DNA from 2 places in the Mesorhizobium sp. M0410 genome. Region 2 is predicted to be linked to the other one. Evidence: predicted binding sites of a transcription regulator. Region 2 holds the regulator's gene; the other holds the start of a gene.
The links. The regulator HrcA, encoded in region 2, represses chaperone genes, less so after heat shock. The targets are predictions, from matches to a motif close to GTTAGCACTCNCNNNNNGNGAGTGCTAAC.

Region 1: NKI63_RS14190 (co-chaperone GroES) is a predicted target of HrcA. The motif match lies at 7,478-7,506, and genes of this name have one in related genera.

What each region holds. Positions count from the first base shown of each region.
Region 1 is NZ_JAMYRN010000008.1:175,755-190,864, forward strand. Features, by position in the region: gene NKI63_RS14140 (heme lyase CcmF/NrfE family subunit) at 1-929, opposite strand, end outside; gene ccmE (cytochrome c maturation protein CcmE) at 1,001-1,444, opposite strand; partial or broken gene ccmI (c-type cytochrome biogenesis protein CcmI) at 1,448-2,583, opposite strand; gene NKI63_RS14155 (RT0821/Lpp0805 family surface protein) at 2,705-3,139, opposite strand; gene NKI63_RS14160 (ATP-binding protein) at 3,249-4,604, opposite strand; gene NKI63_RS14165 (response regulator transcription factor) at 4,687-5,352, opposite strand; gene NKI63_RS14170 (hypothetical protein) at 5,417-5,716, opposite strand; gene NKI63_RS14175 (DUF3168 domain-containing protein) at 6,102-6,512, opposite strand; gene NKI63_RS14180 (DUF1488 family protein) at 6,778-7,044, opposite strand; gene NKI63_RS14185 (hypothetical protein) at 7,041-7,313, opposite strand; gene NKI63_RS14190 (co-chaperone GroES) at 7,557-7,895, shown strand; gene groL (chaperonin GroEL) at 7,994-9,613, shown strand; gene NKI63_RS14200 (hypothetical protein) at 9,696-9,857, shown strand; gene NKI63_RS14205 (transglycosylase domain-containing protein) at 10,011-12,170, shown strand; gene NKI63_RS14210 (DUF1214 domain-containing protein) at 12,268-12,852, shown strand; gene NKI63_RS14215 (DUF1254 domain-containing protein) at 12,845-13,393, shown strand; gene NKI63_RS14220 (hypothetical protein) at 13,408-13,593, opposite strand; gene NKI63_RS14225 (hypothetical protein) at 13,781-14,791, shown strand; gene NKI63_RS14230 (DUF1491 family protein) at 14,802-15,110, opposite strand, start outside.
Region 2 is NZ_JAMYRN010000023.1:40,658-55,767, forward strand. Features, by position in the region: gene cysK (cysteine synthase A) at 1-408, opposite strand, end outside; gene NKI63_RS25460 (LysE family translocator) at 562-1,179, opposite strand; gene NKI63_RS25465 (PQQ-dependent sugar dehydrogenase) at 1,267-2,622, opposite strand; gene NKI63_RS25470 (hypothetical protein) at 2,723-2,920, opposite strand; gene hrcA (heat-inducible transcriptional repressor HrcA) at 2,954-4,066, opposite strand; gene rph (ribonuclease PH) at 4,212-4,928, shown strand; gene NKI63_RS25485 (VOC family protein) at 4,961-5,371, shown strand; gene rdgB (RdgB/HAM1 family non-canonical purine NTP pyrophosphatase) at 5,401-6,048, shown strand; gene hemW (radical SAM family heme chaperone HemW) at 6,045-7,208, shown strand; gene NKI63_RS25500 (low molecular weight protein tyrosine phosphatase family protein) at 7,213-7,536, shown strand; gene NKI63_RS25505 (hypothetical protein) at 7,607-7,792, opposite strand; gene NKI63_RS25510 (hypothetical protein) at 7,800-7,985, opposite strand; gene rsmI (16S rRNA (cytidine(1402)-2'-O)-methyltransferase) at 8,162-9,088, shown strand; gene NKI63_RS25520 (YraN family protein) at 9,081-9,458, shown strand; gene NKI63_RS25525 (complex I NDUFA9 subunit family protein) at 9,651-10,622, shown strand; gene NKI63_RS25530 (metallothionein) at 10,706-10,942, shown strand; gene NKI63_RS25535 (NAD(P)/FAD-dependent oxidoreductase) at 11,081-11,686, opposite strand; gene NKI63_RS25540 (undecaprenyl-diphosphate phosphatase) at 11,782-12,588, opposite strand; gene NKI63_RS25545 (glutathione S-transferase family protein) at 12,750-13,442, shown strand; gene queG (tRNA epoxyqueuosine(34) reductase QueG) at 13,423-14,583, shown strand; gene NKI63_RS25555 (SDR family oxidoreductase) at 14,580-15,110, shown strand, end outside.

The DNA of each region.
Region 1 (15,110 bases), on a different contig from region 2:
CCACGCGTCGGATCGGTGGCGAATGCGTGCACCGAGGTCAGCACGCCGGAACGCACCAGGAAGGTGCCGAGCAGCGACAGTGAGAAGGTCAGGATCGCCAGAAGCAGCGTCCAGATCTTCAGCGCCGAGCGCTTTTCCATGACGATGGCCGAATGCAGCAGCGCCGTGCCCGCCAGCCACGGCATGAACGATGCGTTCTCGACCGGATCCCAGAACCAGAAGCCGCCCCAGCCGAGCTCGTAATAGGCCCAATAGGAGCCCATGGCGATGCCGCCGGTCAGGAACATCCAGGCAACCAATGTCCACGGCCTTACCCAGCGCGCCCACGAAGCGTCGATGCGGCCCTCGATGAGGGCAGCGACAGAGAAGGAAAAGCAGATCGAGAAACCGACATAGCCGAGATAGAGCAGCGGCGGATGGATGGCGAGGCCGAGGTCCTGCAGGATCGGGTTGAGATCGCGGCCCTCGATGGGCGCCGGATTGAGCCTGACGAACGGGTTCGACGTCGTCAGGATGAACAGGAAGAACGTGGCGCCGATCGCTCCCTGCACGGCAAGCACATTGGCCCGGAGCGTCGCCGGAAGATTGCCGCCGAAAACGGCGACAAGCGCGCCGAAGAAGGTCAGGATCAGCACCCAGAGCAGCATCGAACCTTCGTGATTGCCCCAGGTTCCGGTGATCTTGTAGATCAGCGGCTGCAGCGAATGCGAGTTCTCCCAGACGCTCTCAACCGAAAAATCGGACCCTGCATAGGCGGTCGCCAGCGCTACGAAGGACAGCGCCGTCAAGGCAAAGCCGGTCAGCGCGGCGGGTGCGCCGACGGCCATCATCTTGTGGTTGCCGGTGCGCGCGCCGAACACCGGCACCACCGTCTGCACCAGGGCCAGCGCAAACGCCAGGACCAGGGCGAAATGTCCGGTTTCAACCATTGTCGCCGCACCCGCTAGATCTTGCCGCAGGTTCTTGCCGCAAAACCGTGGAACACTTTTGCGGAACCTGCTCAGTCACTCTTGCTCTCCTGCCACACGCCCTTGGCCTTGAGGCCGTCGGCCACTTCCTTGGGCATATAGGTCTCGTCATGCTTGGCGAGCACGCTGTCGGCGACAAAGATGCCGTCAGGGCCAAACGAGCCTTCGGTGATCACGCCCTGCCCTTCCCGGAAAAGGTCGGGAAGAATGCCGGTATAGGTAACCTTGACGTCCTTCTGGTTGTCGGTCACCGAAAAGGCGACGGTGGCGCCTTGGCTACGCTCGACCGTGCCTTTTTCGACGAGGCCGCCGAGCCTGATGCGCTGGCCCGGCTGAAGGCTGGCGGTGGCCAGATCGGCCGGCATGTAGAAATAGGAGGCCTTCTGGCCAAGCGCATAGAAGGTCAGCCCGGTGGCAACACCGAGAAACCCCAGCCCCGCGGCGATCACCGACAGTCGTTTCTGCTTGCGCGTCATCGTCTACTCCGTCGCCGTCACGCCGAGCGAGGCGGCAAAGGCGGTGAATTTCCTGGCCTGGTCGCTATCGGCGCCAAAGACGGCAATACCGCGATTGAGCGCGTCACGTGCCTGATCTGTCTTGCCCAGCACGACATAAGAACGAACGAGCTGCATCCACCCTTCCTCGTCGCGCGGATTTTGCCGAAGCATTTCGTCGAGGCCGGCAACCATAGTGCTGATCATGGCTTGTCGGTCCTGCGGCGACATCGAGGAGGCAGCATCGATATCCTCGGCGCTCGATCCTTTCGCGGGCGCTCCGGAAGCGACGTTGCGGGCGGCGGATCAGCCAGCGCCTGCTCGACGGCGCCGCGCCACGGCGAGCCCTGCGGCAAGGCGGCAAGCATCTTTTGCCAGGCCGCCGTGGCTTCAGCTATGCGGCCCTCCTGTGCCATGCCCATCGCGAGATAGAACGCGGCCTTCGGATTGGCCGGATCGAGCTTCAACGCCGCCTCGAACGCCGCCTGCGCTTCGGCTGAGACAATGCCGCCGGCCGCATTGGCGATCGCCTCGCCAAGACCCGCCTGACGGGCGGCGCTGTCGCCGTCGAGGCGGATGGCGTTGCGATAGGCGGTCACCGCATCGGCGTATCGCTGCATGCGCAGATAGACCGGCGCCAGAACGTCCCAGCCACGGCCATCGGATGGGTTGGCCGCCAGGTGCGCCTCGGCGCGGGCTATCAGCTCGTCGACCGAGCTGTCGGCGGGGTTCTTGGCCAGGCGTTCGCTGAGTGGCTGCGATGGCAGGTCGGGTGAGCCGAGATGGCCATAGAGGCCCCAGCTGACCAGTGGAACCGCCAGCACGGCAGCCGTCGCCACCAGTCTTGTCGACCGCGACGGCTGCGTCGCCGTCTCGCCGGCTTGGCCGGCATTGCTCAGGCGAAGGATGCGGCGGGCGATTTCGGCGCGAGCCTCTTCGGCCTCCATCGGCTGGATCAGGCCACGCGCCATATCGCGGTCAAGCTCGGCCAGCTGGTCGCGATAGACTTCGAGGTCGTGATCGCCGGCAGCGGACGCGTTCTTCGATCCACCGGCCAACGGCAGCAGCACCGCCAGGCTTGCGCCCAGCGTCAGGATTGCGGCTATGACCCAGAACAGCATGGCTCTTCCAATAGAACGAGACCCCTGCCCTGCCAACACAAGCGTGCTGCGACGCTTTGGCGGGGCCGAACGCGACGTGCTTTGGTGCCGATCGGGATCGGCGCACCAACGGCCGGACCAGCTACGTCAGCGGCGTCCAGCTGCCGTCGGCATTGCGGCAGGCGGTTCCGCGCGCGGTGGCGCCGGCGGTGCCGGTAAACACCGTATGGGTGTATTGCCGGCAGTCCTGCGATCCGACGCGATAGGGCTGGGCGGCAACCACTTCGCCGCGATGGGCCGAACTGTCGCTCTTCCAAGCCACTTTCTGGCCGCTCGCCGTGTATTCAAGCGCCTTGTATTCCGCCTCGAGCGCGCTGCGTTTCTCGGTCTCGCTCAGGCTGGCGCCGATAGAGCCGCCGACGAGGCCGCCGCCCATGGCGGAGATGATCGTCGTCGCCACCTTGGCGCCGCTGGGGGGCGTGGCGGCCGGCGTTGCCGTAACGGCCGGGCCCTTGCTGAGCGTCGTGCAGCCGGAGATGGCGAGCAAGGCGGAAACGAGCGCGACGCGAATCTTCATGCCAATACCGGCTTTCTTGAGCTGGACCGCCGCGCTGTCATCAGGCTGGCGCGGCCATAATGTCGATGTTTGTCGGAAATTTGGCCGCAGCCGGCCACCTGGAAAAGCATTACTGAAGGCTCCGCAATCGAACCATCGCCTTCAATCCACCCATGACGGATCGTTCCAGCGCCAGAGAGCCTCCATACTCGTTGACAAGGTCGGCGACAATGGCAAGTCCGAGCCCGCTGCCCGGTTTTGTCTCGTCGAGACGCCGGCCGCGCTGCAATACCTCGCGCGCCTTGTCGTCGGGAATGCCGGGGCCGTCATCCTCGATGGCTATCTCGAATAGATTGGCCGCGCCCTCCTTGCTGGCGCCACCCTTGCTGGAGATTGGCTTCACGGAAACGGCGACCGCGCTCCTTGCCCATTTCATCGCATTGTCGAGCAGATTGCCGAGCAACTCCTCCAGGTCCTCGCGTTCGCCGGCAAAGACGATGTCGGTGGCCGGCAATGACAGCGACAGCGCCGTCTGCGGGTTGAGCTTCTGCAGCACCCGCACCATGCGCTGGACCAGCGGTATCACCGGCGTTCGGTAGACGACGCTGTCGCGCTGCGCGGCGACGCGGGCACGTTGCAGATAATGGTCCACTTGCTTCTGCATGGAAGCAGCCTGCTCGGCGATCAGCTGCCCCTTGGCGCCACCCAGCGCCCGCGCCTCGTTGAGCAGCACGGCAAGCGGCGTCTTCAGCGAGTGCGCCAGGTTGCCGACCTGCGTGCGCGACCGCTCGACGATACGCCTGTTGTTCTCGATCAGCGCATTGGTCTCGTTGGCGAGCGGCTCGATCTCGGCCGGGAAACGGCCGTCGAGGCGCTGCGCGGTTCCTTCGCGTACCATCGCAAGGGCATTCCTGACCCGGCGCAGCGGCTGCAGGCCGAGCAGGATCGCAATCGCGTTGATGGCGATCATGCCGACGCCGAACAGCGACAGATAGGTCAACAGGCGCCGCTGGAAGGTAGCGATTTCCTGCTCGAGCTCGGTCTGGTTGCCCATGACACGGAAGCGCGCGGCGCGATTTTTCGCATCGAGGACGAACTCGCTCTCGAACACCTCCAACTGCTCGCCTTCGATGCCGTCCGCTGAATAGCTGCGCTGGAAGCTGGCATTGAAGGGCACCTCGGCAACGCTTGGCGACGGGATCGCCTTGGTCATCGACGACGAATGGAGATCGCCGTGCACGCCTTCCGAGGCGGGCTCGACCGACCAGTACCAGCCGGAATTCGGCTCCGAGAACCTCAAATCGCCGAGGTCGGGGGCGCCCGTCAACTGGCCGCCTTCGGAAACGCCCACCGAGCCGATCAGGTTGAACAGATGCGCCGAAAGCAGGCTGTCGAAACCGCGCTCGCTGGCCTGGCGATAGAGCGTGGTGATCAAGGTGAAGATGACCACCAGAGTGAGGATCGCCCAGACCGTGGAAAAGGCGATGACGCGAAACGCCAGCGAACGCGGCCACGACCGCAGCGACGGCGTGTTCGAGACGGCGGGTCTTGTAGGAAGCGGTTCCGCGTTACGCCTCCGGCTTACGCATGCGGTAGCCCATGCCGCGAACGGTTTCGATCATGTCGATGCCCATCTTCTTGCGAAGCCGCCCGACAAAGACCTCGATCGTGTTGGAATCGCGGTCGAAATCCTGGTCGTAGAGATGCTCGACCAGTTCGGTCCGGGACACCACCTCGCCCATATGGTGCATGAGGTAAGCAAGCAAGCGGAATTCGTGCGAGGTCAGCTTCAGCGGTACGCCGTCGACGTCGGCTTTGGAGGCCTTGGTGTCGAGACGCAGCGGCCCGCAGGTCAGCTCGGACGAGGCATGCCCGGCAGCGCGCCGGATCAGAGCGCGCACCCTGGCCAGAATTTCCTCGATGTGGAAGGGTTTGGTGACGTAGTCGTCGGCGCCGGCGTCGATGCCGGCAACCTTGTCGCTCCAGCGGTCGCGTGCCGTCAGGATCAGCACCGGCATCTTGCGGCCGCCGCGCCGCCAGCGCTCGACCACGCTGATGCCGTCCATCTGCGGCAGGCCGATATCGAGCACCACGGCATCATAGGGCTCGGTGTCGCCGAGAAAGTGCCCTTCCTCGCCATCGAAAGCGCGGTCGACGACATAGCCGGCATCGACCAGCGCGTCGCCGATCTGCCGGTTGAGATCCTTGTCATCTTCGACGACGAGTACGCGCATGCAGAAGGCCTGTTGAAGCTGTTCAGATATAGGCCGATTCCGGCAGACTGGGAAACGGCACGGTTCAGTTCAGCGGAACGACGATCTCCGAGCGACGGGGACGCTGCCCGTCCTTGCCCGGAACGAGCACGACGATGACGCAGACCGGCTGGCCGCCGCGTGTCGACTGCGAGGCCTTGGCCAAAGTGCCGCCATTCTGCTCCGCCACCTGCTGGCCGATCGCGTAGCAGTCGGACGCGGCGAGGAGGACCGACTGGGGCTGCTCGAGGGTGCCAGCGGGGATCGCCATCGCTTGCGACGCAAGCAGGCCGGCGGCTGAGAGCGCTAGTGCCGCGGTCCGGAAGTGGGAGCGAAGGGTTTTCATGGCCAGCGTTCTAACGCGCCGGTGCTGAACGTGATATGAACGGTGAACGCTCGAATGCATGCCCGCCACACCCCTGAAGCGCGAGATTACCGGACTGCCATTTCGCCGCCCATCCCGCGAAATCGCCAAAGTTTAACCTAGCCCTCCGATCCTCCGCCGACAACCGCGCATCGTTTGGCGGTGAAAAGGCAATCGCTTTAGGTTTGCCCCAACTCGAGAATTGATCCGGCAACCGAAGGCAGATTCAGCCGAACCGACCGGAAATAAAAAAACCCGCTCTGCGACGGGTCATTGGCGCCAATCAGCACCATAGCCAAATTAATAGCATAGCTGCCGGCACAAAGCAAGAACAAAATAGCCCGATTTTACGGAAAGTGCCCGACGGTCAGCCGTCTTCCTCGATCACCGCGCGGAAGCGCAGCAGCCCATGATGGGCCGAAAGGTCCTCGTCGTAGCGGGCTTCGGCGAATTCGGGCTTGAGATGGGCGCGACGATGTTCGCCAAGCGAGAGCGCCGCATCTCGCAGGCGGGCGCTGAGCAGGTCCATGATGTCGGTGGTTTCCTTGCTGGCCTCGGACTTTGACCAGATATGCAGCGTCAGCAACTGCTCGGCGTTGTTCTCCGTCCCCGTTGCCCAGTCGTAGACGCTGGTGCGGCCGACGGTCATGTGGGGAAATGCAACATTTTCCGGCGCACGGTCGAACAATCGTGCGTCGCCCAGTGCCGCCGACAAATCGGGATCGTCGTTCACTGCCTCGAATATGGCTTTCTGCAATTCGAGGGCCGGCGCGGTCATTGTCTTTGCCCTCGCCCGTCGCGTCGACCTCCCGGCTGCGTAGCTGCGTTGCATGACGGCATCCCGGCAAAAGCGCGAATCAGCGCGTCTCATACGGATTATGAACCTTCATGACCTCGGGAATAAGCCCTGCTCCTGGAATGCGCGACGCCGCAGCCCTCCGCGTCACGGACCCGTGACCGGCTGAACGGTCGCGACGTCAAGCGGCGAGCGAAGGCGAACCGGAAGCCCTGAGAAAGCGTCTTGTGGACGGATCGCGACGGATCTAGCGAAAATCAGCCGCAGTCAGCACATATATGCTCCTGCGGGTGCGGGCATAGGCATTCCTGGCGACATCGTGGATCGAGTTGGAAGCCGTGTCGAAGGCTGCCAGGTAGGTAGCTTCTGAGGCCGCCGTTCCCGGCTGCATCTTGGAGATGGCATCGGTTGCGACAGAGAAGGAAATCTGGAACATGCCGTCATGGCCGACGAAGCGAATGCGTTTGCTTGCCTCGTCGTAGCTGCGGCTGGGATTGGGAAATGTCAGGCTCATGATTTTGCCTCCGTCGATGCGGATACGGCCTTCTTGACTGTCCGCGACGCCCGCTTCTTCTTTGGTGCGACCGGATTCAGAGCTTCCGCCGCGCGGTCCGCCTCTTCCTTGGCCAGTCGCAATTCCCTCAGCCTTGCCGTTTTGATGACCCTGGCCTTGGCCTCCGAGACGTATTCGGCAGTTGCTTTGTTCCGCTCCGCCGTTTTCTTCTGATTTTCCATGAAGCGAGCCTGAGCTTTTTCCATGATGTTCTGATTGCCTTCGGCCATCGGTAAAATCTCCCTTGCAGCGAAAGTCGTGAATGTGAACTTCACCGTAAAATAGGTGTTCAAAGACAGAAATTCAATTTCAATAATATTCGGCAAGGCCCGAACACCGGGGGATGGCCAGGCAAGATAATAAATTCAATATTTGATGTGCCCTATGAATATTTTTTGGCACTCCTATCAATCGAGTGCCAAGGCGCCTATAGAGAGGGGCGGCCGCCTAAGCTGGCCCCAGAAAGAGTCCCCATGAAATTCCGGCCACTTCACGATCGCGTCGTCATTCGGCGCGCCGAAAGCGACACCAAATCCAAGGGCGGCATCATCATCCCCGACAATGCCAAGGAAAAACCGCAGGAAGGCGAAGTGATCGCCGTGGGGCCGGGCGCGCGGGACGAAGGCGGCGCGCTGATCCCGCTCGACGTCAAGACCGGCGACCTCATCCTGTTCGGCAAATGGTCCGGCACCGAGGTCAAGATAGACGGCGAGGACCTTCTGATCATGAAGGAAGCCGACATCATGGGCATCGTCGACAAAAGCGAGATGGGCACCGTCGACAAGACCGTGGCTGCCAAGAAGGCCGCCTGATTGGAAGGCCGCGCGCCCTCCCGGACGCGCAAGGACGCTCCGAGCTTTGATTCAGGCGCTGCAAGCGCCGTGCCACGACAACCGAACTGGAAAAAATCATGTCTGCCAAGGAAATCAAATTCTCCACCGACGCGCGTGACCGCATGCTGCGCGGCGTCGAAATTCTCAACAACGCCGTCAAGGTGACGCTCGGCCCCAAGGGCCGCAACGTTATCATCGATAAGGCCTACGGCGCGCCGCGCATCACCAAGGACGGGGTGACGGTGGCCAAGGAAATCGAGCTTTCCGACAAGTTCGAAAACATGGGCGCACAGATGGTGCGCGAAGTGGCCTCGAAAACCAACGACCTCGCCGGCGACGGCACCACCACCGCCACGGTGCTTGCCGCTTCCATCCTGCGCGAGGGCGCCAAATTCGTTGCCGCCGGCATGAACCCGATGGACCTCAAGCGCGGCATCGACTTTGCCGTCAGCGCCGTCGTCCAGGAAATCCAGGCGCGCGCCAAGAAGGTCAAGTCCTCAGGCGAGATCGCGCAGGTCGGCACCATTGCCGCCAATGGCGACACCAGCGTCGGTGCCATGATCGCCAAGGCGATGGACAAGGTCGGCAATGACGGCGTCATCACTGTCGAGGAGGCCAAGACCGCCGAAACCGAACTCGACGTCGTCGAAGGCATGCAGTTCGACCGCGGCTATCTTTCGCCCTATTTCGTCACCAATGCCGAAAAGATGCGCGCCGAGCTGGAAGACCCTTACGTCCTCATCCACGAAAAGAAGCTCGGCAATCTGCAGGCGCTGTTGCCCATCCTCGAAGCCGTGGTGCAAAGCGGCAGGCCGCTGTTGATCATCTCCGAGGACGTCGAGGGCGAAGCGCTAGCGACGCTGGTCGTCAACAAGCTGCGCGGCGGCCTCAAGGTCGCGGCCGTCAAGGCGCCTGGCTTCGGTGACCGCCGCAAGGCCATGCTGGAAGACATCGCCGTGCTCACCGCCGGACAGATGATTTCCGAGGATCTCGGCATCAAGCTGGAGAACATCACCATAGACATGCTCGGCCGCGCCAAGCGCGTGCTGATCGAGAAGGACACCACCACGATCATCGACGGCGCCGGCGAGAAGACCACCATCCAGGCGCGCGTCCAGCAGATCAAGGGGCAGATCGAGGAAACCACGTCCGACTATGACAAGGAGAAGCTGCAGGAACGTCTCGCCAAGCTGGCGGGCGGCGTTGCCGTCATCCGCGTCGGCGGCGCCACCGAATCCGAGGTCAAGGAAAAGAAGGACCGCATCGACGATGCGCTGAACGCCACGCGCGCGGCCGTTGAAGAAGGCATCGTTCCGGGCGGCGGTGTCGCGTTGCTGCGCGCCAAGGCTGTGCTGAACGGGATGACCGGAGCCAATGCCGATGTGACAGCGGGCATTGCGATCGTGTCGAGAGCGCTCGAAGCGCCGATCCGGCAGATCGCCGAGAATTCCGGCGTCGAAGGTTCGATCGTCGTCGGCAAGCTCGCCGACAGCAAGGATCACAATCAGGGCTTCGATGCCCAGAACGAGGTCTATGTCGACATGATCAAGGCCGGCATCGTCGACCCGGCGAAGGTGGTACGGACGGCGCTGCAGGACGCGGGCTCCATTGCGGCGCTTCTGATCACGGCGGAAGCCATGATCACCGACGTTCCGGCGAAGGAAGCCGCTGCTTCGCCCGGCGGCATGGGCTATTGACCAGCCACTGCCGGAAACAAGCCTGAAAGACAGCCGCCGGGGTATCTTCCCCGGCGCGCACCATCGGCAAGGAGATCGATCAATGATCGCACTCGTCCCGAAGCCAAATGCAGCGGCGAAAATCGAAGTGGCCGAGGAAAGCCGCTTCGATCGCGTTCGCAGGCTTGCCGACAAGCACAGGAAAGCCAACGCCGGCACGTTAGGCCGCGACCCGAAAAAGATCGCGGACAAGCGTCCCATGTGACGCTGCCAATCCTCGGCACCCACGCAAGCGCGGAACCTTCATCGCCCTTGTAGGCAGCACCAAAATGGACGAATAGTCTTGAAAGGCGCGCCGCCGTGAAATTGCCGGCATGCGGTTTCTCAGTTGGCGGCGTCGCCGCAGCCGGATCCTGGAATGGCCAGTCCTTTGGAACCACGCAAGAGAAGAGGTCCGATCGCCGCAAGGCTGCTGGCGGTGGATGCGTGGATCGATTCCTCTGTCTACGAATTCGGCTTCAGGGCGCGCCAGTTCTGGGAAGCGGCCACCATCTTCTCGCGGCGTTTCCGCGTCGGCGGCTGGCGCCGCGGCCTGATCGAACTGTTGAGTGAAGGCTTTACGCTCGGTGCCGGCGGCATCGTCGTCCTTTTGGCGCTGGCCTTGCCGGCCTTCCAGATAACCGCCGGCGACTGGCGCACGCAAGGCGACTTCGCCGTCACCTTCCTCGACCGCTACGGCAACGAGATCGGCCAGCGCGGCATCATCCAGCGCGATTCGGTGCCGGTCGACGAGATGCCCGACCATGTCATCAAGGCGGTGCTGGCCACCGAGGACCGCCGTTTCTTCGACCATTACGGCATCGATGTGCTCGGCCTGTCGCGGGCGATATTCGAGAATGTGCGGGCCAATTCCGTCGTCCAGGGCGGCTCGAGCATCACCCAGCAGCTGGCCAAGAACCTGTTCCTGACCAATGAACGGACCTTCGAGCGCAAGATCAAGGAAGCCTTCCTGTCGCTGTGGCTCGAAGCCAATCTGTCGAAGAAGGAAATCCTGCAGCTTTACCTCGACCGCGCCTATATGGGCGGCGGCACTTTCGGCATCGAGGCGGCAGCGGATTTCTATTTCGGCAAGAGCGTCAAGGACCTGAACCTTGCCGAGGCGGCGATGCTGGCCGGCTTGTTCAAGGCGCCGACCAAATACGCGCCGCACATAAACCTGCCCGCCGCCCGGGCGCGGGCCAATGTGGTACTGTCCAATCTGGTCGATTCCGGCTTCATGACCGAAGGCCAGGTGCTGCAGGCAAGATTACACCCGGCCGAAATCGTCGACCGCGGCGAGCAGAAGAGCCCCGATTATTACCTCGACTGGGCCTTCGACGAGGTCAAGAAGATCGCCGCCAAAGGCGGCCCGCACTCGCTTGTCGCCCACACCACCTTCGACGCCAACATCCAGAAGGCGGCCGAAGAATCGATGGAGTTCCACCTCCGCCAGTTCGGCAAGGAATACAACGTCACCGAGGGCGCCATCGTCGTCATCGAGACCAACGGCGCCGTCCGGGCGATCGTCGGCGGCCGCGACTACGGCGCCAGCCAGTTCAACCGCGCCACCAAGGCACTTCGCCAGACCGGCTCCTCGTTCAAGCCCTATGTCTATGCCACGGCGATGGAGCATGGCTTCACGCCGGATTCGGTGGTGTCCGGCGGACCCATCTCCTGGGGCAGCTGGTCGCCCCACAATTACAATGGCGGGTCGGCCGGCAAGGTGACGCTGATCACGGCGATGGCCAAATCGATCAACACCGTGCCGGTGCGGCTGGCCAAGGATTATCTCGGCATCAAGCCGATCAAGGCGATGGCCGAGGCGATGGGCGTCGAGTCGCCGCTGGAATCGCACAAGACCATGGTGCTCGGCACGTCGGGCATGACTGTGATGGACCAGGCGACGGGCTACAGCGTGTTCGCCCAGAACGGCTTTGCCGGAACCCGGCACGGCATAAGCCAACTCTTCAACCGTACCGGCGAGGTGGTCTACGACTTCGCCAAGGACGCGCCGCCGCCGCACCGGGTGCTGTCGGAGCAGGCGCTCAAATACATGAACACCATGCTGGCCGCCGTTCCGGTGATCGGTACGGCCCGGCGCGCGGCCCTTCCAAACATCGTTGTCGCCGGCAAGACCGGCACGACGCAATCCTACCGCGATGCCTGGTTCGTCGGTTTTACCGGCAACTACACAGCCGCCGTCTGGCTCGGTAACGACGACTTCACCGCGACCAACAAGATGACCGGCGGCACGCTCCCGGCAATGGTGTGGCAGCGGCTGATGCTCTATGCGCACCAGAATATAGACCTGAAACCGATCCCCGGTATCGATCACCCCTTCGTCGATGCCGAAATTGCCGCCAAGGCCGAGGAAGCGGAAAAGAAGAACGCCGAACAGGCAGCAGCCGACGCCGACGCCGAGCGTCCGCCGGTGCTGTCCAGCCGGACCACCCGGACCCTGAAAGAACTGACCAGGCTTTTCCAGGCGGCACCCGTGCTCGACGCGCCCGCTGCACCGGAGACCCTGTCGGCGCTGTGACGGCCAATTCCGCGGGGCCGCTTGCCATAAGCCCCTGCGCCGAGATATCCCGGGCCGCAATCTTTCTGTCCCCGGCCTTCGGTTCTCTCGGCTCCTCATGCTCAAGAACGCCTTCCTGACGCTGCTTTCGCTTGCCATCGCCATCGGTGGCGGTGGCGCCAGCGTCTGGTACGCGCTGAAGCTGCAGGATGGCGTCGGCGCCATCAGGATCGGCCAATGGACCGCCTTCCCGGATATCGGCACGCCGACGGCGGATCCCTATTCCAAGGCCCGCGTGGCTCGCGAAGGCGTGCTGGCGCTTGGACAGGCGGAAGGACTGTCCTTCATAGCCGAACGCGATTCCGGCGGCGAACAGCTCAAGCGGCAATGCGCCTACAAGATTGCGGGCGGTTTTCCCACCGCCCGGTTCTGGACGCTTTATGCCGCCGACCAGTCGCTTGGGGTGGTCGAGACCGGCACGCCGAGGCCGGCTGCGCTGCAGTCCTATCAAGTGCTGCGCCAGGCCGACAATTCGGTGGTCATTTCCGTCGGCAGCCGCCCTGCGCCCGGCAACTGGCTGCTGACCAGCGGCGCCGGCAAGATGTATTTGGTGCTCACGTTCTACGACACACCGATCGCCAGCAGCACCGGTCTGTCGGACGTCACGCTACCACAAATCCAGAAGGTCGGCTGCAATGCGTAGCCTGCTGCATGCCGTGCTGCTCGGCCTGCTCGGCGCCGGCATCGTGCACATCGTCGTGCTGCTGCTCGTCCCCGAGTTCTCCGAACGCGACGCCTGGTCGCGATTGGCCATGGCCTCGGATCTCTACAAGATGACCAGGCTCGACGCGGAAGCCGGCGGCGCGCCGGTGGTGAAATCGGTCGATCCGCTGTTTTATGCGGCGGCTTGCCGCTTCGACCTTGCCGAGGGGATGGTGCGGGTCAAGGCGCCGGGCAAGGTGCCGTTCTGGTCGATATCGGTCTACGACCGCGGCGGCCATAACATCTACTCGTTCAACGACCACAGTGCGACCGCAGGCGTGCTGGACACCGTTGTGCTGACGCCGGCCCAGATGATCGAAGTCCGCAAGGACCTTCCCGAGGAACTGCAAGGAGCCATCTTCGTCGAGGCGCCGATAGAGGAAGGCGTGTTCGTCATCCGTTCGTTCGTGCCCGACGACAGTTGGAAGCCGATCGTCTCGCGGTTTCTCGAACAGAGTTCCTGCGAACTGCAGGATTTTTAGGCCGGTTCCGATGCTCAGTGGTGCGGTACCGGCAATGTTCCCGACGGTCCCGGCTTGTCGGGGCCGGTCGGCCGCGTTTCGCCCGTCAGCGGCCGCTGCTCGTAGCGCACCCCGGGAAATATGATCACTGCCGCCGGCGCGGCTTGTTGTGCTCGATTGGTTGCCGCCGTTCGCGGCACGAAATACAGTACCATGCCCATGGTTCGCGTATTCCTCTCGGTTGCCCCGGAGCACAACGCAACGCCTCCATAGTCGATTAAGAAGGCAGTAGGTTAACGGAGCGCTAACGGATCGCCGCTAAATTGATCTTTGTTCTTGGGAAACGCGAAACCGGTACAGCCCGGCAGAGCGCCCTCCAGATCGTGTCGAGTGTCGGGCGTATCCTTCGTGTCAGCTTCGGATTTCAGGCAAATCGCAGCAGGAGCTGAATCGGGAAAGGCCGAAAGGCTGTTTCGCGCCGCGGTATCGGCATTCTGTTCGCTCACCCGCCCTTCGCGCCGGGAGATCGCGCAGCTCGAAGACCTGACGCTGCCGCTTTTCGAGAATGTCTCGGTCGAATCGCGCCGCTACGTCGCAGCGGCCCTTTCCGAATGCGAATATGCACCCGCCGCGCTGGTGCGGCGGCTTTGCCAGGAGCGGGTCGACATCGCCGCTCCGCTACTCATCCGCTCGCGTGCCCTCAGCGACATCGACCTGATCGCGCTGATCGGGCGTCACGGCCTGCCGCATGCCCGTGCCATTGCCCGCCGCAAGGATCTCAACCAAACCATCGCCGATCTCATCAAAGTGCTTGAAAGGCCGACGCTGGTGCGGTCGCAGCAGCAGCCGGAAGCAACTGCCATTGCCCCGTCCGAAAACGCGGAAATGGTCGCGAGCGACGCAAACAGACAAGAGACGGCCGACGCCGCCGAAACCGTACGCCGCCGGTTGCGATCCATGATGCGCTCCGAGCGCGGCACCGCCATCAGACCGTTCGTCGAGCCACAAACCTACGTCAAGCTGCGCGAAACCGCGCTGACCGGCAATGCGGCATTCTTTCAGACAGCGCTCGCCGATGCGCTCGAAGTCGATTTTTCAACGGCGCGGACGCTCACCGCGAGCCAAAATTACACACCGCTACTTTTCGCCTTGCGCGCGCTCGACCTCAGCGAAGACAAGGCGTTCCTGATCACGGCTGCCATCTATCCGACCGAGTTTCCGCACCCGCAGGCGATCCGCATCTTCCTCGACCGCTACCGCCTGCTGCACCGCGACGCTGCGTTGGACAGGCTCCGCGGCTGGAAGGCCGACACCGTGTCGAAAATCGTTCGCAAGCCCGGGCGCGTCGCGGCAAATGCCGACCTGCGCAAGCCGAACAGCGCCGATGTAACCGCCACCCCAAAGGCGCTTCGCATCTGAAGGCTTGCCGTTACGACGCCTTGACCGAGATAAGCTCCTCGACGGGAACGACGCCCGCCTCGATCTCGATCACCCAGATATCCGGATCGAATTTCTTCTCGCGCTCCAGCTGCGCGTCGAAAATGGCGGCATCGTCGCCTTCGCCAAGCAGACTGAAAAAACGGTCGTCCGGCCTGGCCGAATCGTAGCTCGTCTGCGGCGCCGGCCCGAACAGCGCCATCTCTCCTAGCCGGCCACGCGCCAACACGAAAACTGCGCCGGCTTCCGTGGCGCCGCGCTTGACCACGGCGGCAAAGCCGCCGGCGCTAAAAACCCGGCG
Region 2 (15,110 bases):
TTTCGGCCCTTCGGTCAGCACCAGCTCGGCACCGAGCAGCGCCAGCATCTTGCGGCGTTCGACGGACATGGTTTCCGGCATGGTCAGAATCAGCTTATAGCCCTTGGCGGCGGCGGCAAAGGCGAGCGCGATGCCGGTATTGCCCGAGGTCGGCTCGATCAGCGTGGTCTTGCCGGGCGTAATCCTGCCCGAAGCCTCCAATGCCTCGATCATCGACACGCCGATGCGGTCCTTGACGGAGGCGATCGGGTTGAAGAATTCGAGCTTGGCCAGCAGATTGGCGACGACACCCTTCTCCCTGGCGAATTTATCCAGTCGCACCAGCGGCGTGTCGCCGATCGTCTCGGTGATCGAATTGTAGATGCGGCCGCGGCCGGGCACGTGTGTGTGGGTGGCGGGCTTGTTCATTGGTTTTCCTCCCAGAGGTCAAGCGGCAAGAGCCGGGCGGGCATAGGATAGAGCCATCCACCGCGCAAGATAGGCACGTTCGAAAAATATCCGGGTGACGGTCGTGCTGAATACCGGCGCCTTGCAGGGCGTTGGGCGGATTGGCGAAGAGATCTACTGGCGGGCGGCAATTGCCGCCGCCGCACCGACCATGAAGCCGGCGGCGGTGCGGTTGAGTGCCCTCAGCGCCCGCGGCGACTTCAGGAACCAGCGCGCCTTGGCCGCCAGCGCCAGATAGGGCACCAGCACCACGAGCAGAACGATGATAGTGAGCGCGACCAGGATGCCGTAATCGGCCAGTGTGATCGTCTTCAGATCGACGATGGTCGGGGTGATGGCGAGATAGAAGATCATCGTCTTCGGATTGCCGAGTGTGACGGCGAGACCGGCTACAAAGCTGGATGCCAAGCCGCCTTTGCCTTTCTTCGCCTCTACCGTTTCGGGCGTGATGCCGCTCGTCCAGAAACGCCAGCCAAGAAAAGCGAGGTAGGCGACGCCCAGCCATTTGATGGCCAGGAAGACCATGCCGAACGTCTGTGCGACGAAAGCCAGGCCGAGCACCACGGCAGTCAAATAGGTCAGGTCGCCGAGCATCAGCCCGAACGACATGGCCAGCGACGAGCGGAAGCCGGAACCCAGCGCACGCGCAACAAGCGCGGTGACGCCTGGGCCGGGGATGGCTGCGGCGATGCCGAGGGCGGCGCTATAGGCGAGGAACCCGGTGAGCGTCATGGTTCGCGCTTGTCGCACAATGTTGAAGTTGGGTGAATTCCCTCGGGCCGAATTCGATTGCGCCAGCGCAGCAGGCGACGCCGCCGTTCAGGAGCGGCCGTCTTCGTAGGTAACGCGCCAGATGGTGCCGTTACCGTCCTCGGTGACGATCAGGGAACCGTCCTTGGCCATGGCGACACCGACCGGGCGGCCCCAGACGGCGTCGTTCGAGATGACGAAGCCGGTCATGAAGTCCTCATACTCGCCGGTCGGCTTGCCATCCCTGAATTTGAGCCTCACCACCTTGTAGCCGGTCCTGGCGCCACGGTTCCACGAACCATGCATGGTGACGAAAGCATCCCCCCGGTAATCCGCCGGAAAGTTCTTGCCGTCGTAGAAGGCTATGTTCATCGGCGCCGAATGCGCCTGCATCAATACATCGGGGACAGTGGCCTTGCCGGCGAGGTCTGGCCGCTCGCCCTGATGGCGCGGATCCTCGTGGTTGCCGATGTAGTACCAAGGCCAACCATAGAACGCACCGTCCTTGACTTCAGTTGCAAACTCGAACGGCACATTGTCGCCGAGCTCGTCGCGCTCGTTGACGACGCACCACAACGCGCCGCTGGCGGGCTGCACCGTCATGCCCGTACAGTTGCGCAGGCCGGTGGCGACAGTTCGGGGATTTTTCCCGTCCGGGTCAAAGGCGAGCACATCGGCACGGCCGTCCTCGGGGCCCCAGGCCGCCCCGAGCGGCTTTGATTTCGCCCAGGCGTCGAGGCCGCCATCCGGCTGCTTGTCCATGTCCTCGGCGACATTCGAGTCCGAGCCAACCGATAAAAAAAGCGTCTTGCCGTCAAGCGAGAAGGCGATGTCGCGGGTCGAGTGACCGCCCGACGGGATTTTGGCGACAATGGTTTCTGGTTTACCGGACGCCTTCAGGTCACCGTCGCGATAGGGGAAGCGGACGATGCTGTCGCTGTTTGCGACATAGACCCATTGCGGCTTGCCGCCTGGCGGATAGAAGGCGATGCCGTATGGATAGTTGAGGCCTTGGGCGAAAATCGCTTTCTCGATGGGTTTGGCGCGGCCCTCGGCCAGACGGTAGACGCGTATTTGGTCGGCATGGCCGTTTGCGATGAACAGGTCGCCGTTCGGAGCGATGCGAACGACGCGCGGATTATAGAGTCCGGAGGCGATCATTTCGGCCGAAAAGCCCGGCGGCAATTCTGGCTCGGCGCTTTCGGGCCGTTCCGCCACGCCGCCGCCGTTCGAAGCGGATTGAGCGGGGTCGGCTGCCGGCATGTCTTGCGGCCCGATCAGGCGGCGGACGCCAGGCCTGTCGGCGTGCCAATCGCCAAAAGCGGCTTCGCCTTTGAGCACCTTTTGATCCGCCTGCTGGGCGGCTGCCGGTGTCGCGACAAGGAGGGCAGCGGCAACGGCCGCAAAGCCGCCAGATCGGATCATTAACGTCCTCCGAGGTTTGCCTCGAAGAGGGCAAACGGGATCAGGCATTGGTCGTTCCAAGCGGTGGTCCAGCACACGAGGATTTGAAGCCGAACCCCGTTCAGTTGCCAGAGGCGTAGAAGTCGTCGTCGAGTCGCTTTTCCAGCGCGACCAGATCGGCCGGCAGCGGCAGGCCCATGGCCCGCATCTCTTGCAGCTTCTCACGCAACTGCTCTTGCACCTCGTGGTGATCCTCAGGCTGATTGACCATTTCCTCGAGCAGCAGGCTGATCTGGGCCTTGAACGATTCCAGCGCCATTCTTTTTCTCCTTGCGGCAGGCCGCGGCGGCTCCTAGCGCAGCATGCGCGAAATCAGCTGCGCGGTATAGTCGACCATCGGTACTATGCGCGCATAATTCAGCCGCGTCGGCCCGATGACGCCGAGCGCACCGACGACGCGCGCGTCCTTGTCGCGATAGGGTGCCACCACCAGCGAGGAGCCCGACAGCGAAAACAGCTTGTTTTCCGAACCGATGAATATGCGCACCCCCGGGCCTTCCTCGGCGAGGTCGAGGAGCTGGATCAGTCCATCCTGCGTCTCCAGATCCTCGAACAGATGCCGCAGCAATTCTATGTCGGCCTGGGCGGTGACGTTTTCCAGGAGATTGGCGCGGCCGCGCACGATAAGCCGCCCAGGCACCCCGCTTTCGGCGCCTGCCCAGACCGCCAGGCCCTTCTCGACCAGATCCTGCGACAGCGTGTCGAGGGCTGCCCTGGTCTCTTCCTTGATGCGGGCGATCTCGACCCGGGCCTCGGCCAGGGTGCGGCCGCGGATATGGGCGTTGAGGAAGTTGGAGGCTTCGTGCAATTGCGAGACGGTGATGCCGGCGGGCAGATCGATGACGCGATTTTCGACGTCGCCGTTCTGCGAGACCAGCACGGCCAGCGCCTTGGTCGGCTCGAGCTGGATGAATTCGATGTGCTTCAGCGCCGCCTCATTTTTGGCGGCGAGCACGAGGCCGGCGCCGCGCGACATGCCGGACAGCATCTGGCTGGCCTCGGTCAGCATATGCTCCAGCGTCGCGCCCGAGCCGGAGGCGCGCACCTGCGCCTCGATGGTGCGGCGCTCCTCGTCGGAGAGGTCGCCGAGTTCCATGAATGCATCGACGAAGAAGCGCAAGCCGGCCTGGGTCGGCAGCCGGCCAGCCGAGATGTGCGGCGCGTAGATCAGGCCGAGATGCTCGAGGTCGCTCATCACGTTGCGGATGGTGGCCGGCGACAGCGATGACGGCAGGATGCGCGACAGGCTGCGCGAACCGACCGGCTCGCCATCCTTCAAATAGGAATCGACGATGCGCCGGAAGATGTCGCGCGAACGCATATCGAGCGATTGAAGCGCGGGCGGTTGAAGTGCCGGCGACGAGAGCAATGGCGACTGCGAACCGGGATCGACTACCTTGGTCATTCGAGCCAGAAACCTCCGGTCCGAAGATATAGACTTCCGCGGCGTCGGCGCAACCGGTCCATTTTCCTTTGCGCCTCACGCCCCGTGCGGCTACAAGCCGGCCAAGATTCCCCGGCCAAGATTCCGAAGAAAGAAAGAAGCCTGAATGCGCCCTTCCAAACGCCAATTCGACGAAATGCGCCCCATCTCCTTCGAGCGCGGCGTCTCCAAGCATGCGGAAGGCTCGTGCCTGGTGAAGTTCGGCGACACGCATGTGCTGTGTACGGCCAGCCTGGAGGAAAAGGTGCCGGGCTGGATGCGCAACTCCGGCAAGGGCTGGGTGACGGCGGAATACGGCATGCTGCCGCGTTCGACCGGCGAGCGCATGCGCCGCGAGGCTTCGGCCGGCAAACAAGGCGGCCGCACGCTGGAGATCCAGCGGCTGATCGGCCGCTCCCTGCGCGCCGTGGTCGATCTGCAGGCGCTCGGTGAGCAGCAGATCACCGTCGACTGCGACGTGATCCAGGCCGACGGCGGCACGCGCACCGCTTCGATCACCGGCGGCTGGGTGGCGCTCTACGACTGCCTGCGCTGGATGGAAGCCCGCCAGATGGCGAGCCTGGGCAAGGTGCTTAAGGATCACGTCGCGGCGATCTCCTGCGGCATCCATGATGGCCAGCCGGTCATCGATCTCGACTATATCGAGGATTCCTCGGCCGGCACCGACGCCAATTTCGTCATGACCGGCAAGGGCGGCATCGTCGAGATCCAGGGCACAGCCGAGGGCGAGCCGTTCTCGGAAGAGCAGTTCGCGGCGCTGATGGAGCTCGCCAAGAAAGGCATTCAGCGCCTGGTCAGCTTGCAGCAGATGGCGGTGGCTTAGCTGCGGTCAATATTGGAGAGATTGGCGATCCTGTGACTCCTTCCGCAATCCTGGAATCAGCACTCTACGTGACGGACCTTGCTGCCGCGGAACGGTTCTATTCGGGCGTCCTCGGGCTCGATCTGCTCGGTAAGGTCGATGGCAGGCATCTCTTCTTCCGCTGCGGCGACGGCGTGCTGCTTATCTTCAATGCCGAGGCGACCAAAGTGCCGCCGCGGGCCGACGCCAAGCTGCCCGTGCCGCCGCATGGCACGGTCGGCGAGGGCCATCTTTGCTTCGCCGCAAGCGCGGATGAAATCCCACGCTGGAAAGCGCATCTTGAGGCGAAGAAAATCGCCATCGAAAGTGAGTTCGAATGGCCTCAGGGCGGTCGCTCGATCTATATTCGCGACCCCTCGGGCAATTCGATCGAATTCGCCGAGCCAAGAATTTGGGGCATCTGATGCATTCGCCGCCTGTTCATTCACCAACTATTCATTCGCTTGATGGGCATAAGATCGTCGTCGCAAGCCACAATGCCGGCAAATTGCGCGAATTCACCGATCTGATGGCGCCATTCGGCATAGAAGCGAAGTCCGCAAAGGAATACGGCTTGCCGGAGCCGGACGAGACTGGCACCACTTTCGAGCAGAACGCCTTCATAAAGGCCTTGGCCGCCGCCAAGGCAACTGGATTGCCGGCGCTGTCGGACGATTCCGGCCTGTGTGTCGATGCGCTCGACGGCGCACCCGGCGTCTACACCGCCAACTGGGCCGAGACGCCGGACGGCTCCCGCGACTTCGGCATGGCCATGCAGCGCACGGAAGTGGCCTTGCAAGAAGTTGGCGCGATCACGCCTGCCCAGCGCAAGGGCCGCTTTGTCGCGGTCATCTGCCTTGCCTTCCCTGATGGCCAGGCGGAATATTTTCGCGGTGAGGTCGAGGGCACGCTGGTATGGCCGCCGCGCGGCGAGCTCGGCTTCGGCTACGATCCGGTGTTCTTGCCCGATGGGTTCGAAAAGACCTTCGGCGAGATGAGCGCGGAGGAAAAGCATGGCTGGAAGCCCGGCCAGCCAACCGCATTGTCGCACCGTGCCCGTGCCTTCCAGAAATTCGCCCAAGCCCGATTGGCCGGCGCATGACCATGCTGCTCGACCGCAGCCCCGGTTTCGGCGTCTACGTCCACTGGCCATTCTGCGCGGCCAAATGCCCCTATTGCGACTTCAACAGCCATGTCCGCCACCAGCCAGTCGACCAGGAGCGTTTTGCCCGCGCCTTCGAGACCGAGCTGGCGACGATGCGCGGCCGCACCGGGCCGCGCGAGGTGACCAGTATCTTTCTTGGCGGCGGCACGCCATCGCTGATGAAGCCGCAGACCGTGGCGGCGGTGCTGGATGCAGTGGCGAAGAACTGGACGGTGCCCGGTGGCATCGAGGTGACGCTGGAGGCCAATCCCTCCTCGGTCGAGGCCGAGCGCTTTCGCGGCTATCGCGCGGCCGGCGTCAACCGGGTGTCGCTTGGCGTGCAGGCGCTGAACGACAAGGATCTGCGCTTCCTCGGCCGTTTGCACAATGTCGATGAGGCTCTGCATGCGATCAGCCTGGCGCGCGAGATATTCCCACGGCTGTCGTTCGACCTGATCTACGCGCGACCTGGTCAGACGCCGGAAGCGTGGCAGGCGGAGCTCGAGCAGGCGATCGGCCACGCCGCAGACCATCTGTCGCTCTATCAGCTGACCATCGAGGAAGGCACGCCGTTCCATGCACTGCATGCGGCAAGGAAATTCATCATTCCAGACAATGAGCTTGCCGCCGATCTCTACGCGTTGACACAGGAGATCACCGCCGCGCACGGACTGCCGGCCTACGAGATTTCCAACCACGCCAGGCCCGGCGCCGAAAGCCGGCACAATCTCACCTACTGGCGTTATGGCGAATATGTCGGCGTCGGTCCCGGCGCGCATGGCCGGTTCGTCGAAAATGGCCGCCGCGTGGTGACGATCGCCGAGAAAATGCCGGAGACCTGGGCCAATCTGGTCGAGGCCAAGGGCCATGGCGTTACCGGCGGCGAAATCCTGACGCGCTCGGAAGAGGCCGACGAGTTCCTGCTGATGGGGCTGAGGCTGGCGGAAGGCATCGACCTTTCCCGCTACGAGGCATTTTCAGGGCGCGGCCTGTCGACGGCACGGCTGTCGGTGCTGCAGGACGAAGGCCTGGTGGCACCGATCGGCAATGCCCGCCTGCGCGCCACGCCGGCCGGCATGATCGTGCTCGATGCGGTCGTGGCGGATTTGGCCAGATAGCACGTTGAAGAACGTTCTCTTCATCTGCAGCCAGAATCGCTTGCGCAGCCCGACGGCGGAGCAGGTGTTTTCCAAGCGGCGGGACATCGAGGTCGCTTCGGCCGGCACTAATCACGATGCCGACATTCCGTTGACGCATGAACTCGTCGCCTGGGCCGACATCATCTTCGTGATGGAAAAAACGCACCGCGCCAAACTGCAGCAGAAATTCAAGACAAGCCTGAAAAAGGCTCGAGTAATCTGCCTCGATATTCCCGACGACTATGCATTCATGGACCCGGCTCTGGTGGGCCTGCTGGAGGCGCGTGTCTCGAAGTATCTGGGTTGAATGATAGATCGCGGAGCATTCGCAACCGCGCTTCGAGAACTGTCTCGACCGATCGCTAAGGTTTGCGGGGTCAAGCCTCGTGCTTGTGGCGGTGTTTGGCGCGATCTTTTTCGCTGGTCTCTCCGGAACGGGCCGGCTTGATCTCGCTTTTGTCGCGTGAGGCATGGTGCTGGTCGTCTGTGGAATGTGACGCTGCGCCATCGCGGGCGCTTTTTGTTTCGAGGCGGGTGATGAAAATGTCGAAGCGATTGGGCATCGTCCGGTCAGTGCTCCGTCGTGCTGTCGGTTTCGGTTGCGGGCTTGCTCTCTGCCGATCTCTGACGCGCAAGCGGCTTCTTGGCTCTGCCATCTGCGGCTTCGGCAGGCAGGCTCTTGTCGCATGGCGCGGCGAAGCGTTTGCGGCCGGCATAGTAGGGTTCGAAAACGTCCTGTATGGTCAGGCTGTTCATCCTGCTCCTCCCGAGATCAGGTGTAAAATTCGCCGGCAACGGTTTCGTTCCCTACTATGGCGAAGGCATGGCGGCTGGTTCACGTCGGCATCCCTTTTGGAACCCGGGCCTTTGCAACCCAGGCTTTTGCAACCAAGCGTGAGCCGTGCCAAACAGGGTCGAACGGAGTTGTGCAGGTGACCGGCGAATCGGCCAAACGCAGTTATGTGGTCGGGCAGACCGAAATCGCCGCCCGGCCGCTCGAGCCGGCGCTCTACCTGGTGGCGACGCCTATCGGCAATCTCGCCGACATCACGCTGCGCGCGCTGGAAACGCTCGCCGCCGCCGATATCGTCGCTTGCGAGGACACACGTGTCAGCCGCGTGCTGCTCGACCGCTACGGCATCCGCCGCCGCACCACCGCCTACCACGAGCACAATGCCGGCGAGGCCGGACCGAAGCTGATCGCGGCGCTGCTGGCCGGCCAAAGCGTAGCGCTGATCGCGGATGCCGGCACGCCGCTCATCTCCGACCCCGGCTACCGGCTGGTCGGTGAGGCGCTGGAACGCGGCATTCGTGTCGTGCCGATCCCCGGCCCGTCAGCAGCACTTGCCGCTTTGACGGCATCCGGCCTGCCCTCGGACGCGTTTCTGTTTGCCGGCTTCCTGCCGGTGAAGACCGGGCAGCGGCTGACGCGGCTGGAAGCGCTGAAGGCGGTGCCGGCAACGTTGATCTTCTTCGAATCGCCGCGCCGGCTGGCCGAGACGCTCAGTGCCATGGTCGAGGTGCTGGGCGGTGCCCGCAAGGCGGCGATCGGCCGCGAGCTGACCAAGACTTTCGAGGAGATGCGGACCGGCACCCTGCAATCGCTCGCCGGCCATTATGCGGGAGCCGATACGCCCAAGGGTGAAATCGTCATCTGCGTCGGCCCGGCCGATGCGGTCGCTGATGAGCCAGAAGACATCGACCGGCTGCTGCTTTCGCTCGCCGCCGAAATGCCGGCCTCCAAGGCAGCGGCGGAAGCCGCCAAGATGACGGGTGGCCAGAAGCAGACGCTCTATCGTCGGCTGCTCGACCTCAAGAATGCTGGAAGAGACGGGGCCGGCGGAGACGGCGATGGCTGAACGGCCAAGCGCCAGCCGGCAAAAGGCCTACCGGCGCGGCTATCACGGCGAATGGCTGGCGGCGGCGGCGCTGATGCTGAAAGGCTACCGAATTCTTGCCCGCCGCCACCGCACCAGGTTCGGCGAGATCGACCTGATCGCGCGGCGTGGCGATCTGGTGCTGATCGTCGAGGTCAAGGCGCGCCGCACGCTGATGGAGGCAATGGAAGCCGTCGGTCGCGAATCGGAGCACCGCATCGAAGGCGCCGCCGATTTCTGGCTGTCGCGCCAATCCGACTACGGAAAATTATCGGTGCGCTTCGACATGGTGGCGGTGCTGCCGTGGCGTTGGCCGGTGCATGTCGAGAATGTGTTTTACGGGCGAAACTAGGCCATTCTCGAAGTGGGGCCGTTTTGCTGCGCCTGCGGTTCAGATCATGGTTTGCCGATCTGTCAAGCATCCGCCCAGCGCTGACCGGAACAAAAGCGTTCCTGCGTTGTTCCTCAATCGTCCTGATGTTCGACGGGCTGGTTCAAATGCCGGCCAGGGCAGTCCTCGTGACAGCTAGGCGAGGACAAAGGGATGGCGAGGCAAATGGATCCCGACGATCTCAACCCGGAACGGATCGTCACCGTGTTCGGCGGAACTGGCTTTCTCGGGCGCAGGATCGTGAAGCGACTCCTCGAAAGAGGTTTCACGGTGCGCGCCGCATCTCGCCATCCGGCTCGCGTGGCCCTGGTCTTCTCCTCGATTACGAGGATGCCCGAAGCAGTCGAGGCGGATATAACGGATGCGTCCTCGATCGGGTCGGCCATTACCGGATCGCGGGCGGTCGTGAATGCCGTCAGTCTTTACGTCGAGCAGGGCGTCCAGACCTTTGAACGCGTGCATGTAAAGGCCGCGGTCGATCTCGCTGCCGCGTCGCGCGACCGCGCGATCGACCAGTTCGTCCAGATTTCGGGGATCGGCTCCGATCCTCAATCGGATTCGAATTACATAAGGGCGCGTGGGCGCGGAGAAGGTGCCGTGGAAAGCGCATTTCCCGGCGCTTTCATTGTGCGTCCCGCCGTCATGACAGGACCTGACGACGCTTTCCTGACAACCATTGTGAGGCTGATACGCCTCCTGCCGGTCTATCCGCTGTTCGGCGATGGAGGCACACGGCTTCAGCCGGTCCATGTGGCAGACGTCGCAGAAGCAGTGAGCCGGCTGATCGACGGGCGAACCCACAAGGGTTCATCCATATTCGAATTCGGTGGCCCGCGCATCTACACCTATAAGGAACTGCTTCGGGAGATCGCCCGACAGCTCGGTACGCACGTCCAGCTGATGCCGGTGCCGTTTGCGGTATGGAACGCCTTGGCTGGCGTCGCGGAACTCCTCCCGGCTGCCCCCATAACGCGCAACCAGGTCGATCTCATGCGTCAGGACAATGTGGCAGCAATCGACGTGCCTGGCCTGAAGGAACTCGACATCGAGCCGCGGGGTATCGACGAGGTGATCCGTGCGATCGAACAGCGTCGTGGCACAGGCTCGCGGTCGTCTCCGCCTTAGGACGACCCCCTGATCCTGGCGGGAACCTATCGCCGCGCGACAGGTTGGTCGAGCTTGAAGCCAGTGAAAGAAGGAAAAGAACTATGGCCAGATGCGATCAATGCGGGAATGACTACGATAAGGCTTTCAACGTGACGATGGCCGACGAGACCTACACATTCGACAGCTTCGAATGCGCGGTCCAGAAACTTGCTCCGACGTGTCCGCATTGCGGATGCCGGATCATCGGACATGGCGTCGAACAGGATGACATCATCTACTGCTGCGCACATTGCGCCGCGGAAGAAGGCGCGAGCGCGCTGACCGATCGTGCGCCTTGACGCACCTCCTTTTGGCGTCTCCAGGTCGACCATTCCGAACGGCTGTGCCGGCTCGGTCCGCTAGGCAGCGTACGTCGTCTTGATCGCGCCAGAGCTGTCATGTTCTTGCACGTTCAAGAACCGCGTTCGACGGCTCGTTTAGACGCCGTTCCGTGGCAAGTCGGCTCGCGCTTGGACAAGTCGCTCCACGACGGCGGCCGCCTCCTCTGGAATGGCCGGTATGGTGCCCGACTTCCGCGTCGATCCGAAATCGAGGCCGGCGAAAAACAGACCTGGAACAGCGCCGACGCCATCCTCGTGGACGGGCTGGCCGGCTGCATCGAGCGCGCCGGGAAGCCGAACCCATGAGAAATCGCCGGTGAAGCCCGTGCACCAGATCACTGATCTGATGCCGCTCGCCGTCCAGTCGAGGGAGCGGATCGGAGGATCGGGCAAGCGCGGTTCAATCGTCTCGGCCGGATCATCCTCGGCCAGTTGCGCATCGAGGCCGGCGCGCTCGATGTACTCGTCAACCAGGCGCTTCGCGCCCCAGGGCTCGGGGCCGTCGTAGGAATCACCGGGTAAGATGGAGCGAATGGTCGGCGAGTTCAGTCGAAACGAGTTCCATCGCTGCGTTCGCCACGTTTCGCCAATCCGGCCTCGATCGAGTACACGGTGGTCGCGGGCCCGCCGTTTCAAGAAGTAGCTGACGCCGAGTCCCGCCGGACCGGCGCCAATAACGAGGGCGTCAAGAACTTCGCTCACGCATTCCCCCTGCCAACCATACGTCCACAAGATCGTATGGCTCGGCTTCAGGCAAGAATAGAGTTCCGGCTGGGATTTGCGCTATCCGCGCCGGCTCACCCCCAGATTGCCAGCCCCGTCAGCCCGACGATGCCGATGACCAGCCGCCACCAGCCGAACAGCGCGTAGCCATGGCGCGAGACGTAGTCGAGCAGGAAGCGCACGACGATTAGCGCGGTGACGAAGGCGGCAACGAAGCCGACCGCGATGATGGGCAAGTCGGCGCTGCTTAGTACATTGCGGTTCTTGAACAGGTCGAAGGCGAAGGCGCCGACCATCGTCGGGATGGCAAGGAAGAAAGAGAATTCCGCCGCCGCCCGCTTGTCGACGCCGAGCAGCAGCGCGCCGACGATGGTCGAGCCCGAGCGCGACGTGCCGGGGATTAGCGACAAGCACTGGAACAGCCCGATCTGCAGATAAAGCCTGGTCGGAAACCGCTCGACATCGTGGTAATACGGCTTCGGCGTCACGCGATCGACCAGCAGCAGGATGACACCGCCGATGATCAGCATGATGCAGATCAGCCGCGGCGATTCGAACAGCACCGTCTTGATGAAGTCATGCGCCAGTGCGCCGATAATGGCCGCCGGCAGGAATGCGATGAGAATGCCAAGGACGAAATGCCGCGTCAGCCGATCGTAGGGCAGCTCGAGCAGCATCTTCCAGAGACGGCGGAAATAGACGCTGAGGATCGCCAATATGGCGCCGAGCTGGATCAGGATCTCGAAGGCTTTGCCGGTCGAATGAAAGCCGAGAAAATGGCCGGCGAGCAGGATATGACCGGTCGAAGACACCGGAATAAACTCGGTCAGGCCCTCGAGCATGCCGAGCAGCAGCGCTTCGACTACGGTTTGGCTTTCCATGGCAACCTCGGCGTTGGAGGGCGGGCTTGAGAAAACGGTTTGCTTGTCACGGCGCGGAACTCCCCCTATAGGTCGCAGCACCCTGACAGCCCCTGAATCGGGCGGCCAAGACTTACCGGCGCAGCCGGCGATTTGCCAGTGCGCTCTATTATCGCGGGACCATGCTGACGCTTTTCCACCATCCGATGTTCGCCAGCTGCCGCTTCGTCCGCCTCGCCTTTGGCGAGTATGCCGAGGAACTGGCGCTGATCGAAGAAAAGCCGTGGACGCGGCGCAAGGAGTTCCTGGCACTGAACCGGGCCGGCACGCTGCCGATCCTGCTTGCCGAGGGCGACGTGCCGATCGTCGGCGCGATGGTCATCGCCGAATATCTCGACGAGACGCGCGGCGTACTCAAGCGCGACAAGCGGCTGTTCGCCGAGGATCCGATGGAGCGCGCCGAAATCCGCCGGCTGACCGACTGGTACCTCAACAAGGCGGAAAGCGAGGTTACCCGGCATCTGGTGCGCGAGCGCGTCCTGAAGCCGGTCATGCCGGAAACGGCAGGCGGCGGGTCGCCCGATTCGGCGGCGATCCGCGCCGCCCGCGCCAATATCCGCCAGCACATGAAATACACCAACTGGCTGGCCGGCACCCGTCATTGGCTGGCCGGCAACAAGGTCACCTATGCCGATCTTGCGGCGGCGGCGGCACTGTCGGTGCTCGACTATCTCGGCGAGATCGACTGGCGCGAACACAGCGCCGCGCGCGAATGGTATACAAGGGTGAAATCACGGCCTTCGTTCCGGCCGCTTCTGTCCGACCGGGTGCGCGGCCTGTCGCCGGTGTCACATTATGCGGATCTCGATTTCTGATACGGCAAAGCTGCGCGCGCTCATCGACCGCGAGGCGCGGAACGCCGGCTTCGACGCCGTTGCCGTCACCACGCCCGATGCGATCCCGCAGGCGCCGGAACGGCTGGCCGAGTTCGTTGCCGACGGCTTTCACGGCTCGATGGGCTGGATTGCCGAAACGCTCGAGCGGCGAGGCAAACCGACGACGCTTTGGCCAGAGGTCCGCTCGATCGTCGTGCTGGCGATGAATTACGGCCCCGACCACGACCCACGCGAGGTGCTGGCGAAGCGCGACCGCGGCGCGATCTCGGCCTATGCGCAGAACCGCGACTATCATGACGTGATGAAAGGCCGGCTGAAGGAGATCGCCGGCAAGATCGTGGCGCGCGCCGGCGGTGACGTGAAAGTGTTTGTCGACACCGCACCGGTGATGGAAAAGCCGCTGGCCGAGGCGGCCGGCCTCGGCTGGCAAGGCAAGCACACCAACCTGGTTAGCCGCGCGCATGGCTCCTGGCTGTTCCTCGGCACCATCTTCACGACGGCCGAGCTGGTGCCGGACGCGCCTGAGGACGATCATTGCGGCTCCTGCCGGGCCTGCCTCGACGCCTGCCCGACCGATGCCTTTCCGGCGCCTTACCGGCTCGATGCGCGGCGCTGCATTTCATACCTCACCATCGAGAACAAAGGACCGATCCCGCATGAGTTCCGGGAAAAGATCGGCAATCGCATCTATGGCTGCGACGACTGCCTGGCCGCCTGCCCGTGGAACAAGTTCGCCCAAGCCGCTTCGGAGGCAAAGCTTGCCGCCCGCGCGGACTTGCGCGAACCGCCGATCGCCGAGCTGCTGCGTCTCGACGACACTGCCTTCCGAACGCTCTTTTCGGGCTCGCCGATCAAGCGCATCGGCCGCGACCGTTTTATCCGCAACGTGCTGATAGCGGCCGGCAATTCCCAGGACTCGTCGCTGGCCGGCGCCGTTCGCGCGCTGCTCGACGACGCCTCGCCCCTGGTTCGCGGAGCCGCGGTATGGGCGCTGTCGCGGCTGGTGCCGGGTCGGGAGTTTGCCGAACGTGCCGCAGCCGCGTTGCAGGCAGAAGATAACGAGGCGGTGAGAGGCGAATGGCTTCTGCCCCTGCCAAAGCCGATCGAGGCGCATACATGACAAAAAAGCAGATTTTCGTCTTCGGCGCCGGTTATTCAGGCAAGGCCTTCGCCCGCGCCAACAGGGATGCCGACACAACGATCTTCGGTACAACACGGTCGCTGGAAAAATTCCCGGCGCTGCGGCAAGCCGGTATCGTGCCGCTGCGATTCGATGGCAGGCTGACCTCCGAAATCGGCGATGCCCTTGGGAAGACAACCCATCTCGTCGTCTCGGTCGCGCCGGACGAGGCCGGCGACCCGGTGCTGGGCGCGGCCCGCGAGGAGATCGCGGCCAACATGCCGGAGCTCGAATGGATCGCCTATCTCTCCACCGTCGGCGTCTATGGCGACCATGGCGGCAATTGGGTGGACGAGGCCGCCGAATGCCGGCCAGTATCGAAGCGATCAGCGATGAGGGTTGCCGCCGAGCAGGATTGGGTGAAACTGGGCCACGACGTCGGCCGACCGGTGGCGATCCTGCGACTTTCCGGCATTTATGGGCCAGGCCGCAACGCCTTGGTCAATCTGGAAAACGGCACCGCCCGG